Regions from separate parts of the Vibrio sp. R10-SG3-ISO3 genome, predicted to be linked through region 3. Evidence: predicted binding sites of a transcription regulator. Region 3 holds the regulator's gene; each other region holds the start of a gene.
The links. The regulator PurR, encoded in region 3, represses purine synthesis genes. The targets are predictions, from matches to a motif close to TNANGNAAACGTTTNCNTNA.
Positions count from the first base shown of each region.

Region 1: purE (5-(carboxyamino)imidazole ribonucleotide mutase) is a predicted target of PurR. The motif match lies at 2,050-2,069, and genes of this name have one in related genera.
Region 2: glyA (serine hydroxymethyltransferase) is a predicted target of PurR. The motif match lies at 4,849-4,868, and genes of this name have one in related genera.

Region 1 is NZ_JCBDHE010000004.1:61,783-68,522, reverse strand. Features, by position in the region: gene AC6R1A_RS00760 (DUF1488 family protein) at 1-88, opposite strand, end outside; gene aroE (shikimate dehydrogenase) at 92-922, opposite strand; gene hemF (oxygen-dependent coproporphyrinogen oxidase) at 1,013-1,930, opposite strand; gene purE (5-(carboxyamino)imidazole ribonucleotide mutase) at 2,173-2,658, shown strand; gene AC6R1A_RS00740 (5-(carboxyamino)imidazole ribonucleotide synthase) at 2,662-3,795, shown strand; gene AC6R1A_RS00735 (DNA topoisomerase family protein) at 3,968-4,549, opposite strand; gene AC6R1A_RS00730 (DUF494 family protein) at 4,577-5,056, opposite strand; gene dprA (DNA-processing protein DprA) at 5,059-6,228, opposite strand; gene AC6R1A_RS00720 (LysM peptidoglycan-binding domain-containing protein) at 6,225-6,740, opposite strand, start outside.
Region 2 is NZ_JCBDHE010000040.1:99,452-106,191, forward strand. Features, by position in the region: gene AC6R1A_RS10280 (serine hydrolase) at 1-640, shown strand, start outside; gene ybeD (DUF493 family protein YbeD) at 832-1,110, shown strand; gene lipB (lipoyl(octanoyl) transferase LipB) at 1,289-1,939, shown strand; gene lipA (lipoyl synthase) at 1,965-2,930, shown strand; gene AC6R1A_RS10300 (hypothetical protein) at 3,105-3,416, shown strand; gene glyA (serine hydroxymethyltransferase) at 3,521-4,771, opposite strand; gene AC6R1A_RS10310 (DUF6198 family protein) at 5,209-5,808, shown strand; gene vexH (vibriobactin export RND transporter permease subunit VexH) at 5,840-6,740, opposite strand, start outside.
Region 3 is NZ_JCBDHE010000017.1:159,467-166,206, reverse strand. Features, by position in the region: gene torR (two-component system response regulator TorR) at 1-345, opposite strand, end outside; gene torD (molecular chaperone TorD) at 584-1,291, shown strand; gene purR (HTH-type transcriptional repressor PurR) at 1,530-2,534, shown strand; cyclic di-GMP riboswitch class I at 2,710-2,818, shown strand; gene AC6R1A_RS04875 (TfoX/Sxy family DNA transformation protein) at 3,023-3,616, shown strand; gene AC6R1A_RS04870 (TVP38/TMEM64 family protein) at 3,823-4,515, shown strand; gene AC6R1A_RS04865 (putative signal transducing protein) at 4,512-4,823, shown strand; gene AC6R1A_RS04860 (alpha/beta fold hydrolase) at 4,846-5,646, opposite strand; gene glgA (glycogen synthase GlgA) at 5,888-6,740, opposite strand, start outside.

The DNA.
Region 1 (6,740 bases), on a different contig from region 3:
AGGCACCCGCTTGCTGAGCAGGAAAGCAAACCGCAGCGCGCTCTTCATCCCAATGCTGTCGATCGGGAAACAAAATCGATTGATTCATCTTTTACCCTTGTAAATTTTTACGCAGCTCGCGCAGCACCTGCTTAGTGCCTGGACGTAAACCTCGCCACAGCATAAAGCTTTCCGCCGCTTGGCCAACCAACATCCCTAAGCCATCATAGCTGACGGGCGCACCCGATTGTTCCGCCCAGGCATTAAAAGGCGTTTTGCCTGCGCGGTAGACCATGTCATACACCACTTGGCAACCTTGAAAAATGGTCGGAGATACCGCTGGCAACTCACCACTCAATCCCGACGACGTTGAGTTAATGATGACATCAAAGCCAGTCTCGACCTCTTCCAGTGAGGCGGCTTGCACCACACCAAACTCAGCGAAAAGCTCTGCCAACTGTGATGCTTTGGCTTTGGTGCGATTGGCGATCACTATTGAGTGCGGGTGCTGGTCGAGCAGCGGTTTGATCACGCCGCGCGCCGCGCCGCCAGCGCCAAGCAATAGTATTCTCGCCCCTTTCAGTACCACTTGCTGGGCAAGCAAATCTTGCACTAATCCTTCACCATCGGTGTTATCACCAATGATGTCTCCATCATCTAACTTCTTTAAGGTATTAACGGCACCGGCCAATTGCGCTCGCTCAGTCAGGCGGGTCGCAAACTGAAACGCCTCTTCTTTAAACGGTGCGGTGATGTTGCACCCCTTACCACCTGCGGCAAAGAACTCCGCTACCGCCGTTTTGAATGTGCCGATCTCAGGCTGCTGCGTTTGATAGGTTAACGCTTGGTTGGTCTGGCGAGCAAATAAGGTATGGATAAAAGGCGATTTACTTTGGCTAATGGGATTGCCAAACACCACATAGCGGTCAAGAGGTTGTGTCATGTCCTTACCTACACAAAAATAAACGGGTCAACGGTCATTGACCCTATCACTATCCCGGCCAGGATCAAGCGCTATGCAGAGATAAACACGTTACCAATCACGCGGTTTGAGGAAATCGCGATACAAAACCGCTTCAGGGCTGTCTGGCTCAATCTGATAATTGTACTCCCAGCGAGCCAGTGGCGGCATCGACATCAAAATCGACTCGGTTCGGCCACCACTTTGCAAACCAAACAAGGTTCCTCGGTCATAGACGAGATTAAACTCCACATAGCGACCACGGCGATAAAGCTGAAATTGACGCTCTCGGTCAGTGTAGGGCGTCTCTTTGCGGCGCTCAACAATCGGCAAATACGCCTGGGTATACCCTTCACCGACCGCTTTGATGTAATCAAAACACTTATCAAATGGCCACTCGTTGAGATCATCAAAAAATAGCCCACCGACGCCACGCGTTTCATCACGGTGCGGCAGATAGAAGTAATCATCACACCATTTTTTGTGCTTGGCATACACGTCTCGACCAAAAGGTTCACACACCTCTTTCGCACTGCCATGCCAGAACTGAGCATCTTCTTCAAATGGGTAGAAAGGGGTCAAATCGAACCCGCCGCCAAACCACCATATCGGCGCCTCGCCCTCTTTTTCGGCAATAAAAAAGCGCACGTTGGCATGGGAGGTGGGTACATAAGGGTTATTCGGATGCATCACCAATGACACACCCATGGCTTCAAAGCGTCGCCCGGCTAACTCTGGGCGATGGGCAGTCGCCGAAGCGGGCATCGCTTTGCCAGAGACATGAGAGAAGTTGACGCCGCCTTGCTCAAACACCGCGCCTGCTTTCATCACTCGGGTGCGACCACCGCCACCGAGCCGCTCTCCGGGTTCACGCTGCCACGCATCCTCAACAAACAGCGCTTGGCCGTCGGCCTGCTCAAGCTGCTGACAAATGGTCTCTTGCAGTGCCAACAAAAACTGCTTCACCGCCTGCTTATCGATTTCTGACATTTTACTTCCTTGCAGGGTAGGCCCTGTTTCACCACGCAGTCACTGGCTGCGTCTTCTTGGGATGAGACTCAGTGTACAAAGAATCTGCGTCGAAGACTAATCACTGCGCGGTTCAAAGTGCGCGCAAACGTTTGCTTGCTAGGGAAAACGCCGTATAATGCGCACAAATTGGCGATGTGGTTGTACTGGGTTTACGACACATCCTGTTTTTCATTCCACACAAAAGGTTGAAGGAGTTTGAGATGAAAGTCGGTATCATCATGGGTTCAAAATCAGATTGGCCAACAATGAAGCTCGCCGCGGAAATGCTGGATAGATTTGGTGTTGAATACGAAACTAAAGTCGTCTCTGCGCACCGCACTCCTCAATTATTGGCAGACTACGCCAACAGCGCGAAAGAGCGCGGTCTGAAAGTGATCATTGCTGGCGCTGGCGGCGCTGCGCACCTGCCGGGCATGGCTGCGGCGTTCACAAGCTTACCTGTCTTGGGTGTTCCTGTTCAATCACGTGCCCTAAAAGGGATGGATTCGCTACTTTCTATCGTGCAAATGCCAAAAGGCATCGCGGTCGGTACACTGGCGATCGGCGAAGCGGGCGCAGCGAATGCGGGTATTTTGGCCGCGCAAATCATCGGTACCCACGATGAGTCCGTGATGGAGAAGGTCGAAGCGTTTCGCCAAGAGCAAACTGAGACCGTCCTTGCTAACCCAAACCCAGCCGAGGACTAAACCATGCATGTGTTGGTGTTAGGTGCAGGCCAATTAGCACGAATGATGTCTCTTGCGGGCGCACCACTGAACATTGAGATCTCGGCGTACGATGTCGGCAGTGAAAACATTGTCCATCCTCTCACCCAACACGTGGTGGGCCACGGTCTTCGCAATGCCATTGAGCGTGCCGATGTGATCACGGCTGAGTTTGAACATATCCCACACGATATTTTGACCCTCTGCGAGCAAAGCGGGAAGTTTTACCCGTCAGCAGAAGCGATCAAAACCGGTGGCGATCGCCGTATTGAGAAGGCGCTATTAGACAAAGCGGGCGTTCGCAACGCCAACTACCATGTCATTGAGAGCCGGGAAGATTTTGATCGCGCGATCGAAAAAGTCGGCATTCCTATGGTGCTGAAAAGTGCCCTAGGTGGCTACGATGGTAAAGGCCAATGGCGATTGAAAGACGCCGCTCAAGCGGACAGCATTTGGCAAGAGATGGCACAATGCATCCAAGCCAGTGAGACACAAGCGATTGTGGCGGAAGAGTTTGTCCCGTTTGGCCGAGAAGTTTCCTTGGTGGGCGCACGAGCCAAAGACGGCTCAGTCGCTGTTTACCCTCTGGCTGAGAACGTCCACACCCAAGGGGTGCTAAGCCTATCGACCGCCATTTCTGACCCGAAGCTGCAAGACCAAGCGCAGGCGATGTTTAGCGCTGTAGCCGAGAGTCTCGACTACGTGGGCGTGCTTGCCCTTGAGTTTTTCGATGTCGATGGCACCCTGCTCGTGAATGAGATTGCACCGCGCGTGCACAACTCCGGTCACTGGACGCAGCAAGGCGCAGAGACCTGTCAGTTTGAAAACCACCTAAGAGCCGTGTGTGGCTTGCCGCTTGGCAGCACCAAACTGGTTCGTGAAACGGCGATGATCAACATCCTTGGCGAAGATACGCTGCCACAAGCGTTGCTGGCCATTGAAGGGTGCCATATCCATTGGTACGGCAAAGAGAAGCGTGCTGGACGCAAGATGGGTCACATCAATGTCTGCGGCGACTACAGTGGTGAGCTACAACGCAAGCTGTGTGAACTGGCCACCCTGCTCGACAGCGATGCCTTCCCTGCGGTGCATGAGTTTGCACAAAACTTCGAATCGTAATCGGATCAAATGAGTGTTGGCTCTGCGAACACTGGATTGAAAAAGGCGCTCATGGCGCCTTTTTTGTCTTTAATGACATTGTATTTGCTGTAACGCTCGGCCGCTCCGATATCGCCTTACCACTGTATAGTCTTAAATCACGATATAGTCTTAAATAGGCACTCGCCGAAAATTAAGACTGAATGGCCTGACAACGTCGAGCTGCACACTGCAACTGTTGGCCTTTTGCGCTGTGCTTTTCCACCAGCAGTGGAAACCCACACACTTGGCACTCACCACTGACGGGCGGCTGATTGACGGCAAACTTGCATTTCGGGTAGCGGTCACATGCATAAAACAGCTTACCAAAGCGAGATTTACGCTCGGTCAGCTGACCTTGATGGCATTCAGGGCAGGCGATGGCGACGTTGTCCTCACTCGGCTCTGCAGGGGCATCGATCGACTCAATGTGGTGACACTCAGGGTAATGACTGCAACCGACAAACATCCCATAGCGACCTTGGCGCAGCACCAACTCATGACCACACTCAGGACATGGCACACCTAACTCTTTAACGATGTGGCCATCATTTTGATGCAAAGGTTTGATGTAATCGCATTGCGGGTACAAGGTGCACCCCAAGAAAGGACCATGTTTGCCATGGCGCAGCGACAGCTCCCCCGCCAAGCCTTGAGCTTGGCATTTCGGGCACGCCTGATGTTCTAAGGCGTGCTCGTGGGCAGAAAACAACTGATGGTCGATTTTATTACTCATATCACTTAGGGTCGCAAAGCGACGGTATCAGTGCAAGATACCCTGCTCTTTGGTGTAAAGAAGCTCTTCCATAAGCGTGTATTCATTTTCATTGCCCGGTACATTAAACAGCACCATTAGGACAATCCACTTGAGGTCATCAAGCTCAAACTCATCGGTTTCGAGCCCCATCACTCGGTCAATGACCATCTCACGTGTTTCCGCCGTCAACACGCTCACTTGCTCTAAAAACATTAAAAAGCCACGACACTCAAGGCTGAGGCGGTCGCACTCTTTGGCGGTATAGATACGCGTAGACGGAGACGAGGTACTGACAGAGATCGCTGAGTGCGCTTCCGTTTGCTGGAGCGCCGCCAACTCTTCTAACCAGACCAGGGCCTTATATATGTCTTTCTGATGAAAACCAGCGCGAAGTAACTCTTCTTCTAGCTCATCTTGGTCGACCTGTAACTCTGCATCGCTATGGATGTAGGTCTCAAACAGATACATCAAAATATCCATCATCATAGCTAGCCCCTCCCCTTTAAAATGTAGCCACCGGAAACTGCAACAACGTGCCCTAAAAGCTCGAGCTCCAAGAGCTGCATCATGACATCCTGCACGGGTATATGGGTCCGCGATGCTAAGATATCAACTGGTGTAGCCTCATTACCTACGTTAGCTAACAGCTCGGGAAATGGCAATTCTTCTTTGCTCACTTTCGTCGCTTCTTTATCGTTAGGAGATAAAAGCGCTCGGAAATGCGAGCAGCTCGGCGTCTGGGTGCGTGATTCGCTCTGTTTATCCGCCTGTTGCCGCGACCACGCCAGCAAGCTGTCGAGCTCGCACATGATGTCCTCAACCTCTTGAACTAAGCTTGCCCCTTGTTGAATTAAGCGGTGGCAACCCCTGGCATAGACTTGATGAATAGAGCCGGGAATGGCAAACACTTCACGGCCTTGCTCAAGGGCATAACGCGCGGTAATTAATGAGCCGCTTTTCTCGGCCGCTTCCACCACCAGCACGCCCAGCGATAAGCCACTGATAATGCGATTGCGGCGAGGAAAGTGATCCGCCTTAGGTTTGGCCTGCGGATGCAACTCACTGACCAACGCGCCTTGCTGAGTGATACGCTCTGCCAGCGCTCGGTGGCGAGCAGGGTACACTTCGCCAAGACCACTGCCGAGCACCGCGACCGTCTCTCCGCCCGCTTTCAGCGCGCCATCATGGGCATAGCCATCGATGCCGAGCGCGAGTCCGCTGGTGATACACAGCCCCTCTTTGACCAACGCACTGGCAAACTCTCTGGCGAGCGAAAGCCCATCCTGACTGGCATTGCGACTGCCCACCATAGCCAATTGCGGTAAGTGAATCGCCTCAAGCTTGCCTTTGACAAACAGCACCGCCGGCGATGCTGGGGCGTTGGCGAGCAGTGGCGGATAGTCACTCGCGTCACGGGTGACGATATGGTGATCCGCCTCGCGCTCGCGCCAAGCCAAACACCAATCCACCTCTTTTTCTGCGCGCCGCTGAATATACTCCACCTGATGCTCACTCAAGCCAAACGCGCGCATCTCGTCGCTCGAACTGGAGACAATCTCGTGCGGCTCAGCCACCTTTAGCAAACGCTCGAAGGTCTTCGGACCAATTCTGGGCGTAAAATAGAGCGTCAGCCAAGCGCGCAGCTCACGCTCTGTCATCCTTGCTCCTTACCCTGTAGCTCTGCGTCCACAACGTCTTCAGTGGATTTAAGCGTCGCCAGGGGAGAGCGCAAACGGGTTTCAGTGGCAATCGGCTGCTCGCTCTGAGTGACCAGCGCCAAGCTAAAATCTTGATAAGGACGAATCACCATCAAATGCCCAATGCGCACATCCGGCAATTGCTGCACCTCTTGCCTAGCCAATACCCCTTGGCCAGCTTTGGCCACCTTGTGACCCGGCTGATAGAGGTCGAACATACTGCCTTGACGTAGGGCATCGCGCGCGCCGCGATCGATGACCACCACTTGATGCTTGCCCACATATTGGCTGCCTTCCAGCGACCCCAAGATGGACGCATCGATGGCCTTAGGTGAAGGCTGGGGATAAAAGCGTTGACTGAAATCAGACTGAGCCTCACGCACGGGCAAGGCGATGTCTTGCGCGAGAATTTCCTGCGTTTGTTGGCGAACTTTGAGCGCCATCATGTCCGTATCGCTCGGCGCCGCAGGCTC
Region 2 (6,740 bases), on a different contig from region 3:
CACACCGTATGACATGGCGCTATTGGGCCAAGCCCTAATCCGTGATGTTCCGGAAGAGTACCGCATCTACTCAGAGAAGAGCTACACCTACAACGGCATTACTCAGTACAACCGAAACGGCTTGCTGTGGGATAAAAGTATGAGCGTGGACGGCATTAAAACCGGCCATACCAGCAACGCAGGCTACAGCCTCGTGAGCTCTGCGACCGAAGGAAAAATGCGACTTGTCGCTGTAGTGATGGGCACACAAAGTGCCAATGCGCGCAAATCGGAGAGCAAAAAGCTATTGAGCTACGGTTTCCGCTTCTTTGAAACCGTCGCGCCGCACCAGGCTGGGGAAACCTTTGTCGAAGAGAAGATTTGGATGGGCGACAAAGACACCGTGAAGCTCGGTCTCGATCAAGACACCTTTGTGACTCTACCTCGTGGTCAAGCGAAAGAGCTGAAAGCCAGCTTTGTCCTTGAAAAAGAGCTTGAAGCCCCCATTAACAAGGGTGACGTCGTTGGTAAGCTATACTATCAACTTGAAGGCGAAGATGTGGCTGAATACCCACTGCTGGCACTGGAAAGTGTCGAGCAAGGCAGTTTGTTCAGCCGCATGTGGGACTACATAGTGATGCTTTTTAAAAGCTTCCTATAAAGGCTAACCCTACTGTCATGCTTAAAGCCGCCAAGGGCGGCTTTTCTATTTTTATCACTGCAGTCTAATGTGCCCGCGGTCGGTACGCCAACCGCCTAACGTGGCCGTTAATTAGGCTCGGTTGAGGTTTGATGATTTTCGCAGTACTATGCACCGCTGCAAAAATCGACAGTCCAGTTTGGAGTAACAATATGCTGACTATTAATTCGGATGCAAAGCTAAAGGATTTACTCGAGTTCCCTTGCTCATTTACCTACAAAGTCATGGGCCACGCTAAACCTGAGCTACCAGAGAAAGTACTGGAAGTCATCCAGCGTCATGCTCCTGGTGACTACAGCCCAAGTGTGAAACCGAGCGCCAAAGGCAACTACCACTCGGTTTCCGTCAACATCACCGCCACCTCAATTGAACAGGTCGAAACCCTGTACAAAGAACTGGGTGAGATCGACATTGTTCGCATGGTTCTGTAATTATTTTTGATTTATTAAAATTTTTTTGAAAGCAGCGCAAGCTGCTTTCTTTTTAAATATCAGATAGATAATTATTCTAACCAAACTGATAGGTTAAAAATGTGTGGCTAGGTTGTAGTGCCTTTAGCAGAAGCAGTTTATAATCTTTCGACTTTATTAATGGATAACGGGCACAGCTATGCACAACCAGTTGGTGGTCAGACGACTAGGAAGACAAGATTACGAGCCGATTTGGCGCGCAATGCATGACTTCACTGACAGCCGAAACGACGACACCCAAGATGAAGTGTGGCTGGTTGAACACAATCCTGTGTTTACTCAAGGACAAGCGGGAAAAGCAGAGCACTTGCTCAGTACCGGTGATATTCCTGTGGTGCAAAGCGATCGTGGCGGGCAAGTGACCTACCATGGCCCTGGTCAGTTAGTGGCGTATTTTCTGATTAACCTACGGCGCAAAAAACTCGGCGTGCGTGATTTGGTCACACATATCGAAAACCTCGTTATCCAAACGCTCAAAGCGTACAACATTGAATCCAACGCGCGCCCTGATGCACCTGGCGTGTATGTCGACGGACGTAAAATCTGTTCGTTGGGACTGCGAATCCGCAAAGGCTGCTCGTTTCATGGCCTAGCGCTCAATGTCGATATGGATTTGTCACCTTTCCTGCGCATTAACCCCTGTGGCTATGCCGGAATGGAAATGGTGCAGGTTCGTCAGCTAAACACAGCGGCCTCTCTCCCTAACGTTGAAGAGTCGCTGATAAAAGAGCTCGTTACTTTACTTGGTTATGATCAAGTTGAATTTAGCACCACACGAGTAACGCCATAAAAAGTAAAGAGAAGTAAAGAGAAGCATGAGTAAACCGATTCAAATGGAAAAAGGCGTTAAGTATCGCGACGCTGACAAAATGGCCCTGATCCCTGTCAAGAACATGCCGACTGAGCAGAAGGAAGTCCTGCGTAAGCCTGAGTGGATGAAGATCAAGCTGCCTTCAGACAGTCAACGAATTCAAGACATCAAGTCAGCGATGCGCAAAAACAACCTGCACTCCGTTTGTGAAGAAGCCTCGTGTCCAAACCTGGCCGAGTGTTTTAACCACGGCACCGCCACCTTTATGATTCTTGGCGCGATTTGTACTCGCCGCTGTCCATTCTGCGATGTGGCCCACGGTCGACCTCTCGCGCCAGAAGCCGAAGAACCGAAAAAATTAGCGAAAACCATCGCCGACATGAAACTCAAATACGTGGTGATCACCTCGGTGGATCGCGATGATCTGCGTGATGGTGGTGCTCAGCACTTTGCCGATTGTAACCGCGAGATTCGCGCACTCAATCCGCACATTCGTATTGAAACCTTAGTGCCGGATTTCCGTGGCCGCATGGATGTCGCGCTGGATCTACTCAAAGACAATCCACCCGATGTTTTCAACCATAACCTTGAAACCGCGCCACGTCTGTACCGTAAAGCGCGCCCGGGTGCGAATTACAAGTGGTCACTTGAGCTGCTACGCAAGTTTAAAGAGCAGCATCCAGATGTCCCGACTAAGTCAGGCTTGATGATGGGATTGGGTGAAACCAAAGAAGAGATCGTCGAAGTACTTAAAGATTTACGTGCGCACGGCGTGACCATGCTCACGCTAGGTCAGTACCTTGCACCAAGCCGCCACCACTTACCAGTGGAACGTTACGTGCCACCATCAGAGTTTGATGAGTTGAAAGAGATCGCTCTAGAGCTTGGCTTTACTCACGCAGCGTGTGGTCCTTTTGTTCGCTCTTCCTACCATGCCGACCTTCAAGCGCAAGGCATTGAAGTCAGCTAACAAAGCGTAAAACCCATCGAATTTATCTAGGCTGGCCGATAGGTCAGCCTTTTTATTAGTCCAACTTATTGCCTCAAATAATCACCCCGAAGCTTGAATGCCTTAGAGAGATTCTCTAAGCTAATGAAAAGATTATGAATCAAAGGGAATACAATGAAACTGACTGCACTTAGCATGGCCGCGATTGCCGTTGTCACAATCACCTCTGGCTGCGCTTCCAATACCAAACAAGATAACTTTCGTGAAGCCTCCTTTGAGCTGTGCAATACCGAAGTCGATCTCTATTCAGTCAGCGATGACGGCCGTGTACGTATTATTTGTTCCGACGGGTCTAAATTTGCGTTAGACAGCGAGAACACGCTGGAAACCATGCGCGACATCAACATTGATTACTGCGACGGTGAAGGGCTCGGCAAGTTCAGCGAAAGCAGCAAGTATTACTCCTTCAAGTGTAAATCTGGCACCCTGCTCAGCATCTCTAAATAACCCTTAAACGCAAAAACGCCCTTTATGTATTCACATAAAGGGCGTTTTTCTTTGTTTCGCTGAGCCGTCGCTCTGCAAAACAGGCTCGATATCGAACGGTGAGATTACGCGTAAACAGGTAGACGCTTACAGATCTCTAGCACCTTCGCTTTCGTCGCTTCAATCACTTCTTCGTTACCGATGTTATCCAGTACGTCACACATCCAGTTCGCGAGCGCTTTCGCATCTTCTTCACTGAAACCGCGGCGAGTGATCGCTGGTGTACCCACACGAATACCCGAGGTCACAAACGGGCTGCGAGGGTCATTCGGAACTGAGTTTTTGTTGACGGTGATGTTGGCTGCGCCTAGTGCCGCATCCGCATCTTTACCTGTGATGTCTTTGTCAATCAAGTCGACCAAGAACAGGTGGTTCTCTGTACCGTTAGACACGATTTTGTAACCGCGCTCTTGGAACTGAGCCACCATCGCTTTGGCATTTTTCACCACGCGACCTTGGTACGCTTTAAATTCAGGCTCCATCGCTTCTTTAAACGCCACCGCTTTACCCGCGATAACGTGCATCAGAGGACCACCTTGACCACCAGGGAAGACCGCTGAATTCAGCTTCTTGTACATCTCCTCGCCAGCGTTAGACAGGATAAGGCCACCGCGTGGACCCGCTAGGGTTTTGTGTGTCGTGGTCGTCACAACGTGCGCGTGAGGCACTGGCGTTGGGTATTCGCCCGCAGCAATCAGACCCGCAACGTGCGCCATGTCGACAAATAGGTACGCGTCCACTTTGTCTGCGATGTCACGCATGCGTTTCCAATCAACGATTTGAGAGTACGCAGAGAAACCGCCAATGATCATCTTAGGCTTGTGCTCAAGTGCTAGCGCTTCCATTTCGTCGTAGTTGATTTGGCCCGCTTCATCAATGCCGTAAGGAATGACGTTGTAGTGCTTACCAGAGAAGTTAACAGGAGAACCGTGCGTTAGGTGACCACCGTGTGCCAAGCTCATGCCCAAGACCGTATCGCCTGGGTTAAGCAGCGCCATGTAAACTGCACTGTTGGCTTGTGAACCTGAGTGAGGCTGTACGTTCGCGTATTCACAACCAAATAGCTGACAAGCACGATCAATCGCTAGCGCTTCTGCTTTATCGACGTACTCACAACCACCGTAGTAACGCTTGCCTGGGTAGCCTTCTGCATATTTGTTGGTGAGCTGAGAGCCCTGAGCTTCCATTACACGTGGGCTGGTGTAGTTTTCTGAAGCAATCAGTTCAATGTGCTCTTCCTGGCGAAGAGTTTCTTCTTGGATAGCTGCGAACAGTTCCGCATCGTAATCTGCGATGTTCATATCACGCTTTAGCATCTGTATCTCCTGACTCAGATTAAGACTTAAATTGGCAAAAAAACCGACTTACGACCCTGAGAATAACGTTTTTACGCTGACGCAAACGTTTGCATCGGGTTAATGACGCGCATTCTACATAATTTGATCTGGGTCATAAAGAGAAAAATACACTTTTTCTCATGCAGTTTTTTCATAATGTTTTACGAAGATTCTCATACGCGACATAACGTTAATCAATCACTTTGTCTGAATCCTACTCTGCTTGCACAATAAACAGAGATCTCAGCCACCGATGCTCAACCCAGTTAACGTCGATCATGAGTGTCAATTTTCTCCTTTACACCCCGTAAAACAGTGATTACATAGGTTTACCTTAAATTTCCTTCTCAAGCTACCGAAAACCTAATTTTTTCACTAGTATGCGCGCCATTATTTCCGATGAAAGTTTCAAATTGATGGAAAAACACTCACGTAAAGAAGATTGGATCGCGATTCTCACCGGGACATTTCTTGTCGCTCAAGGGGTATTCTTTCTCCAATCCGCTCAGCTACTCACTGGCGGTACAACAGGTCTCGCTCTGTTGGTCAGCCAATTCAGCACTTGGTCATTCGGTACACTCTACTTTGCCATGAACCTGCCATTTTACGCGCTCGCTTGGCAGCGGTTTGGCGCTCGGTTTGCGGTCAATAGTGCCATTTCAGGTGCTCTGGTCTCCATTTTCGCTGACCACCTCTATTTAGTGATAAAACTGGAGACCATTAATGAGATTTACTGTGCGCTCGCGGGTGGCTTGCTGATGGGGCTCGGGATGCTGATCCTATTTCGTCACCGCTCAAGCCTTGGCGGTTTCAACGTGCTCTGTTTATGGATTCAAGATCGTTTCGCCATCTCAGTGGGTAAAACTCAGTTGGCGATTGATGTGCTGATTTTAGTCGCTTCGTTCTTCTTTGTGACGCCTTACATCATTGGCTTATCGATTCTCGGCGCTTTTTTGCTCAACCTCGTGCTCGCCATGAACCACAAACCGACGCGCTACACCGTTCAATACCGTTAAAAAAAAGCCCGCGAACGTGCGGGCTGAGTCATTAATGCGCTTTACGCACCGTGACGTCTTGGCTGAGCTCTTTGTTGAGCTCCGCTTCAACATGGCCCGGTGATCGCGTGTTGGCCGAGATCAATCGATACATGGCCGGAATGACAAACAAGGTCACTAAGGTGGCAAACGCCATACCAAAGAAGATCACCGTACCGACCGCAACGCGACTTTCATAGCCAGCGCCTGTCGAGAGTATCAATGGGATAGCGCCCGCTAGCGTGGTGAACGCCGTCATCATAATCGGACGAAGACGACGCGCCGCCGCATCAACAATCGCTTGCTCAAATTCAAACCCGCGGTCTCGGAGCTGGTTCGCGAACTCGACGATCAAAATACCGTTTTTGGTCACCATACCAATCAACATGATCATGCCAATCTGGCTGTAGATGTTCATCCCCTCGCCCATAATCACCAGACCTAGGAAGCCACCAAACACGCCCATCGGCACGGTAAACATCACCACCAACGGGTTGATAAAGCTTTCAAACTGCGCCGCCAACACCAAATACGCCACCAGCAAGGCCAAACCAAACACCATCAATATGCTCGACTGATTCTCTTTGTAGTCTTTTGACTCACCCGAGTAACTGACCGAAATATCCCCAGGCAGCAGCTCTACCGCTTGCTGATCAAGAAAGTCCAGCGCCTCACCTAAGGTGTAGCCGTCCGACAGGTTGGCAGTGATGGTGATTGCTTTTTGCTTGTTGTAGTGAGACAGGCGTGTGGATGACGCCACCTCTTCAATCTTAGTCAAGGCATCGAGCGTCACTAGCTCACCACCCGAGGTACGCATGTAGATTTGGCTCAAATCCGCGGCATTGTTGAAACTGTTTTCATCACCGCGTAAATAGACGTCGTACTCTTCGCCGCGTTCCACAAAGGTGGTTTCG
Region 3 (6,740 bases):
GTTCTTGACTCTGACGAGCAGTTCCCTAAGCTCAAATGGCTTGGTGACATAATCGTCCGCGCCCATTTCTAAACCAACAATCTTATCAATGCTGTCGGTACGCCCGGTAACCAAGATAATACCGATGTCCGATTGACTGCGCAGCTCACGTGTCAGCATCAAGCCATCTTCGCTGGGCAGATTGATATCCAGCATCACCAAATCGACCCGACTGCTACTGAGTACGTCGCGCATCTGCGCGCCATTCTCAGCTTGGCTCACCTGATACCCTTCGGTTTGAAAGTAGCCCGCCAATTTACGGCGAGTCACTTCATCATCTTCAACAACCAAAATGTGGTAGCTCATCGGCTCTACTCACTTATTCACACACTGATTCAATGGCTTTATTCTATTCATAATTAGTCACAACTCCATCTTTGTCCTCTTTGGGAGGTGAAAAGTTGGCGATTCATTGATGCAAAGCAAGCTTTGCTGCCCTGTTCACAAATTGCCATATTTGACCATTTCTTCTCATAATCAGGTTGACCGCTGTTCATTTTTATCCGTTAGACTTAACGGCATCTGATTCAGTTGAGAGCCCATCATGCCAGAGACACCTAACGCCCAGATTTCCGACCCTTTATCTCCCGCCGAAAAAGAGCAGCGCGCCTTTGATGAGCAACGCGCCGAGCTCTACTGGTGGTTTTCGAGCGTGTTTGCCAAAGAGCTCTCAGAGCAAGAGCTGGCCCAATATCATTCGGTGGACACACGTACCTTTCTGACGGGACTTGCACAAACCCCTGAGCTTAACGTAGCCGCAGACAGGCTCATCGATGCATTGAACCGATTGCAAGACAGGCCAGATGCTCAGTTGGAACTATCAGCCGACTATTGCGACCTGTTTTTAAAATCCGACCGAGACAGCGCGTTGCCTTACGCCTCTGTCTACTTAGATGAATCCGGACTGCTCAATGGGGAGCCCGCCAAACAGATGGACACTCTGCTCCAACAACATGGCGTGGCCGTGCATTCAGGGCTCAATGAACCTTCTGATCATCTCGCGATAGAGTTGGATTTTTTAGGTAACCTGATTGTGCGCGGCGCTCATGCAGCAGAGCAGACGGCAGGCGACACGCATCTCGCCTACCAAGAGCAAGCCGATTTTATTGAGCAGCATCTACTCCCTTGGATTGAGAGGTTTGCCGAGCGCTGCCAGCGCCTCGACACATTCGGCTTCTATGCGGCGCTGTCGTCGCTATTGTGCGCGTTCATTCAATTGGATAAAGCCTACCTGCAAGGCGATAGCGATTAAGCCCATACAAAAGGTGTGGCGAGATCCCAAAGGCGGGTTTTTTATTTGCCCAAATCGACGTTGCGGACTACAATCCGGTCCGCAAACGATAAAACTAATAAATACAAACCGCTTTTTGAGGGCGGTTTTTGTGTTTCTGATACTTTCTGTCTACATACTCTAAACTTTGTATAGACTTTACTTTTATAGACTTAACTTTTCATAGAATAGTAGGCAGTCATCGACAGGACAAAACCATATGGCCACGATTAAAGACGTCGCTCGCTTAGCGGGTGTCTCGACCACCACTGTATCCCATGTGATCAACAAAACACGCTTTGTCGCTGAAGCCACGCAAGAAAAAGTGATGGAAGCGGTTCAAGAGTTGAACTATGCCCCAAGTGCCGTTGCACGCAGCCTGAAATGTAACTCGACACGCACAATAGGCATGCTGGTTACTCAATCGACCAACCTTTTCTTCTCGGAAGTGATCGACGGGGTTGAGAGCTACTGCTACCGTCAAGGCTACACCTTGATCTTGTGTAACACTGGCGGCATCTACGAGAAACAACGTGACTACATTCGCATGCTGGCGGAAAAGCGCGTTGATGGCATCTTAGTGATGTGTTCAGATTTGACCGAAGAGTTGAGCGAAATGCTTGACCGTCATAAAGACATCCCTAAGGTGGTGATGGATTGGGGCCCGGAAAGCTCACAAGCCGATAAAATCATCGACAACTCGGAAGAAGGCGGCTACCTCGCAACAAAATACCTGATTGATCACGGCCACAAGCGCATTGCTTGCTTGAGTGGGCATTTTGAAAAAGCGGCCTGCCAAGAACGCATCCAAGGCTTTAAGCGCGCAATGAACGAGTCGGGTTTGAGCGTCAACGAAGATTGGATCTTAGAAGGTAACTTTGAGTGCGATACCGCCGTGCTTGCCGCGGACAAAATCGTCGCCATGGACGAAAAGCCAACCGCAGTATTCTGTTTCAACGATACGATGGCGCTCGGTTTGATGAGCCGTTTACAGCAAAAAGGCATTCGTATTCCAGAAGACATGTCGGTCATTGGTTATGACAACATTGAGCTAGCCGAGTACTTTTCACCACCGCTAACGACGGTTCACCAGCCGAAGCGCCGTGTGGGTAAAAACGCATTTGAGATTTTGCTCGAACGTATTAAAGACAAAGAGCATGAAAAACGTATTTTTGAAATGCACCCAGAAATCGTCGAGCGCGATACCGTGGCGACGGTGAAATAGACCAACGAACAAGTTCAGCACATCACATCGACTAGCCCAGCGAGAATACTTCTCATCCGCTGGGCTTTATTCTCTCGGTAACACCCCTCTATTTTATGAACTAAGATCACATTTAACCCATCAAAACGTGATGTTTAGCCCATAAATTATTTATGCTTATTATGTTCGACGAATGCCACGAACAGGGCAAACCATTTCGAAAGGATGGGACGCAAAGCTTCCGGCCTGTTGCAGCCACTCAACTATTTCAACGTTGATGACTGCTTGGTAGCGGGGTTGCCGATGGCAAATGTGCACTTCGTAATTCTTTATCAAAAGCAAAGAATACAATGAGTTAAACGTTGCGCGCGCATTATGCGCTCACACCGTGAGTAGGATTATTCTTTTATGAGCCAGAATGACACCCTACTGACACAAAACCTGCATATTTTTGCTAATCTCTCGGACCTGAATTTGGTGGCGTATTGTAATACACCGAGAATAACAGCATGGATAAACCAATTTTAAAAGACTCAATGGGATTGTTTGAACCATTGGGCAAGATCAAGTCTCGCTCAATGTTTGGTGGATTCGGAATCTTCGCTGATGACACCATGTTTGCCCTCGTGGTAAATGACAAACTTCACATACGCGCCGACGACTCGTTGGCCCAACAGTTTAATGCTCAGGGACTCGAGCCATACGTGTATAAAAAGCGTGGTTTCCCTGTGGTCACCAAATACTACGCCCTTGGCCATGACTGGGATCAGGATGTCGCTCAGACTATTGCGATGGCAAACACTGCACTAGAGGCGGCCAACAAAGACAAGCAGCGTCAAACCAACGCCAGACCAACGCGCCTGAAAGATCTGCCGAACTTGCGTCTAGCGACCGAGCGAATGCTCAAGAAAGCGGGTATCGACAGTGTCTCCCGTTTGGAGCAGACGGGCGCAGTGGAAGCGTATAAAGCGATTCGTTCCACACACTCTGCCGACGTCAGCATCGACCTGCTGTGGGCACTTGAGGGGGCAATTAAAGGCACGCACTGGTCTGTGGTCCCTCAAGCAAGACGCGACGAGCTCCTGAATCAGCTGCAAAGCTAGTCAGCGATAGCGTTCAGTAATTCCAATCCCCGTCTCAAGCCAGCCCAACACCGCTGGCTTGAGACGTTTTTAGCCGATGCTTTTCTAGCGTTTCCATTCCTTCGTCATAGAATCCAACGTATTTTTCCCTTTAGGGCGAAATTTTTTACTGGCTTTTTGGTTCATATCTAACAATGATCAATGATGATGTTTTCAAAGGGATCCATATGAACAAGAAACTGCTTTTAGGTATTGGTTTGCTCGCTCTGATTGTGTTTTTAGGCGCAAACTTTGGTCAATACCTGACACTTGATAACGCCAAAGCCCAGCAGCAAGCGCTGGCTGAAATCATTGACGCCCACTTTGCCCTCGCCGCGCTGAGTTACTTCTTCGCCTATGTCGCTATCACCGCCTTCTCGATCCCTGGAGCGGCCGTTGTCACCTTGCTTGGCGCTGCGCTGTTTGGCTTTTGGACCAGTTTATTGCTCGTTTCTTTTGCCAGTACTATAGGTGCCACATTGGCGTTTTTAAGCAGCCGCTTTCTACTCAAAGAGTGGGTACAAAGCAAGTTTGGCGATAAGCTCGCGACAATTAATCAAGGGGTCGAAAAAGATGGTGCGTTTTATCTCTTCTCACTGCGCCTTATCCCGGTATTCCCATTCTTTTTGATCAACCTCTTGATGGGTCTTACGCCCATCACCATCGCGCGCTTCTATCTGGTCAGTCAACTGGGTATGTTGCCGGGTACGGCCGTCTACCTCAACGCCGGGACCCAGCTAGCGCAAATCGACAGTTTGTCAGGCATCGTCTCCCCAACAGTACTCGCCTCTTTTGCGTTGCTCGGGGTATTCCCAATCATTGCTAAATGGGTGATGGCCAAACTCAAAGCGTCACCGCAATCCAATGGACAAGCGTCTTGAAAATCTTTATTGCTACAACCCCACCACAAGCACACATCGTGTGTGAAATGTTACGCAGCGAAGGAATAGCCTGTGAGGTGAGAGGTGAAGGTTTGTTCGGCTTGCAAGGAGAGATTCCGTTTGGCGAAGAGGCCAGCCCGTACGTTTGGTTAACTCGCCCAGAACAGAAGCAGGCGGCACTCGCGCTGATTGATGATTTCCAACAGGACACCCCCGACAACATGGTTTGGGTTTGCCCGACTTGCCAAGAAGAAAATGACGACCATTTTCAGTTATGTTGGCAGTGCGAGCACACCAAACCAACTTGAGTGTGCTTGGAGTCAACCGAGATTAAGCAGTGAGGTGTTGCTGAATGAAGGCGATGGAGTGATCGTTAAACTCATCTGGGCGCTCAACATTACACACATGGCCACAGTCAGGAATTTCATGCAGCTCACTGAGCGTATGTGCTGAGACCATCTCTTTCACAGGGGTGATGAACATGTAGTCTTTTTCACCCATCAGATAGAGCGTAGGAATGGGTAACTCGCGGTCTTTGAAGTAGCGCATCAGAGGGTTCACCTCTGCGGTCAAAATAAACCAACGCTTGAACTCCTTTTGGCACAACTTCTTCGCTTCGCGGATAAACATATGCCGCGACTCTTTTTGTGCTCGCTGCGGCATCACAATGTAGGCAAACAGTCGATAGAGCCACATGTAGGGCACAATGTGTTTACACAGATTGCCCAACTTCACCAGTACTTGAGAGCGTGTGTTGAGTCGTGTGACGGCGCCACCTAACACCATGGTTTTTACGCGCCCAGTCGCTAGCTCCGCTAAGTTACGGACGATGATGGTTCCAAGCGACATGCCGACAAAATGTGCCGACTGAATCTTTAGGTGATCGAGCACTTTTAAGATGTCTAATGTGACCTCTTTAAAGGTGTAGCGATTGGCAATGATCTCCTTAATCAGCTGGTTCGATTTTCCATGGCCGCGCAAATCAATCAGCAGCAAATTAAAATGCTGCTTGTAGGCTTTGATCTGTTTAAACCAAATCGATGAGCTGCCGCCTGCGCCATGCACAAAGACCACCCACTCATCGCTAGTGGGGTGTTTAAAAGTCTTATGGAATAGCAAGCTTTGAGTCATAGTCGAAAAATAACCGTTATCGTCACACAATTCAGGGCGCAGGGTAACACAAAAGCGCCCGTGTTTTTGTTTAGCATAAACGAAAACCGCCACTTTAGTGCAATCGGAAATGTTAGAAAAAATGAAAGCGCCGTGAGACTGTGCAAGCACAAAACCCCTCAGGCGCTTTCTTTATGCGGACCTATTGTCGTCTTTACGCGAACAGACTAAAAAATAGCGTCCGCAATTCAATGACCTAGTGTTAGGCGCTTAAAGCACTGTGGTAGAGTTCGATGTACTCACCCGCCGCTTTTTCCCAACAGAAGTTTTCTGTCATCGCGTGCAATTGAACCCGTTTTATCTCATTGAGATTTTGCGCGTAGAGCAGCAAAGCACGAAGCATAGTCAACAACAACGCAGTCGGCGTTGGCTCATCAAACACAAACCCAGTAGCGATTGACGGATCATCGTCGTAATGGTGAACCGTATCTTTCAGTCCACCCACACCACGAACGATTGGCAGCGTACCGTAAGCCATACTGTAGATCTGATTGAGACCACAAGGCTCAAACTCTGACGGCATCAAGAAGAAATCACTGCCCGCTTCCACCAAATGAGCAAGCTCTTCATCATAAGCCTCGATAAACGCAAATTTGTCGCTGTGTGTGGCTGAGAGCGCTTTAAGATGGCTTGCCAACATCGGGTCGCCGGTCCCAACAATCACCAACTGAACATCGTGTTTGAGAAACTCAGACAGAATAGGGATCAGGTAATGTAACCCTTTTTGCTGCGTCAAACGGCAAACCATGCCAAACATCGCGACGTTTTTTTCGCTCAGTTTCGCTTTTGCTTGCAGCGCCGCCTTACACGCTTTCTTACCGCGTACCATACTCTGCTTCGTCGCTCGGTAATTTAACGGTAAGTGGGTGTCTGTTTCTGGGTTCCATGTACTGTAGTCGCAACCATTAAGAATCCCCACCAGATCATGGCTTCGGCTTTGAAAATCTTGCGCCATACCATGACTGCCCAGTTCGGTCTTGAGCTCTTGCGCGTACGTCGGGCTAACCGCGTTCACCTTATCAGCGGTTTTCACCCCAGCGCGAAGCATGGTGATG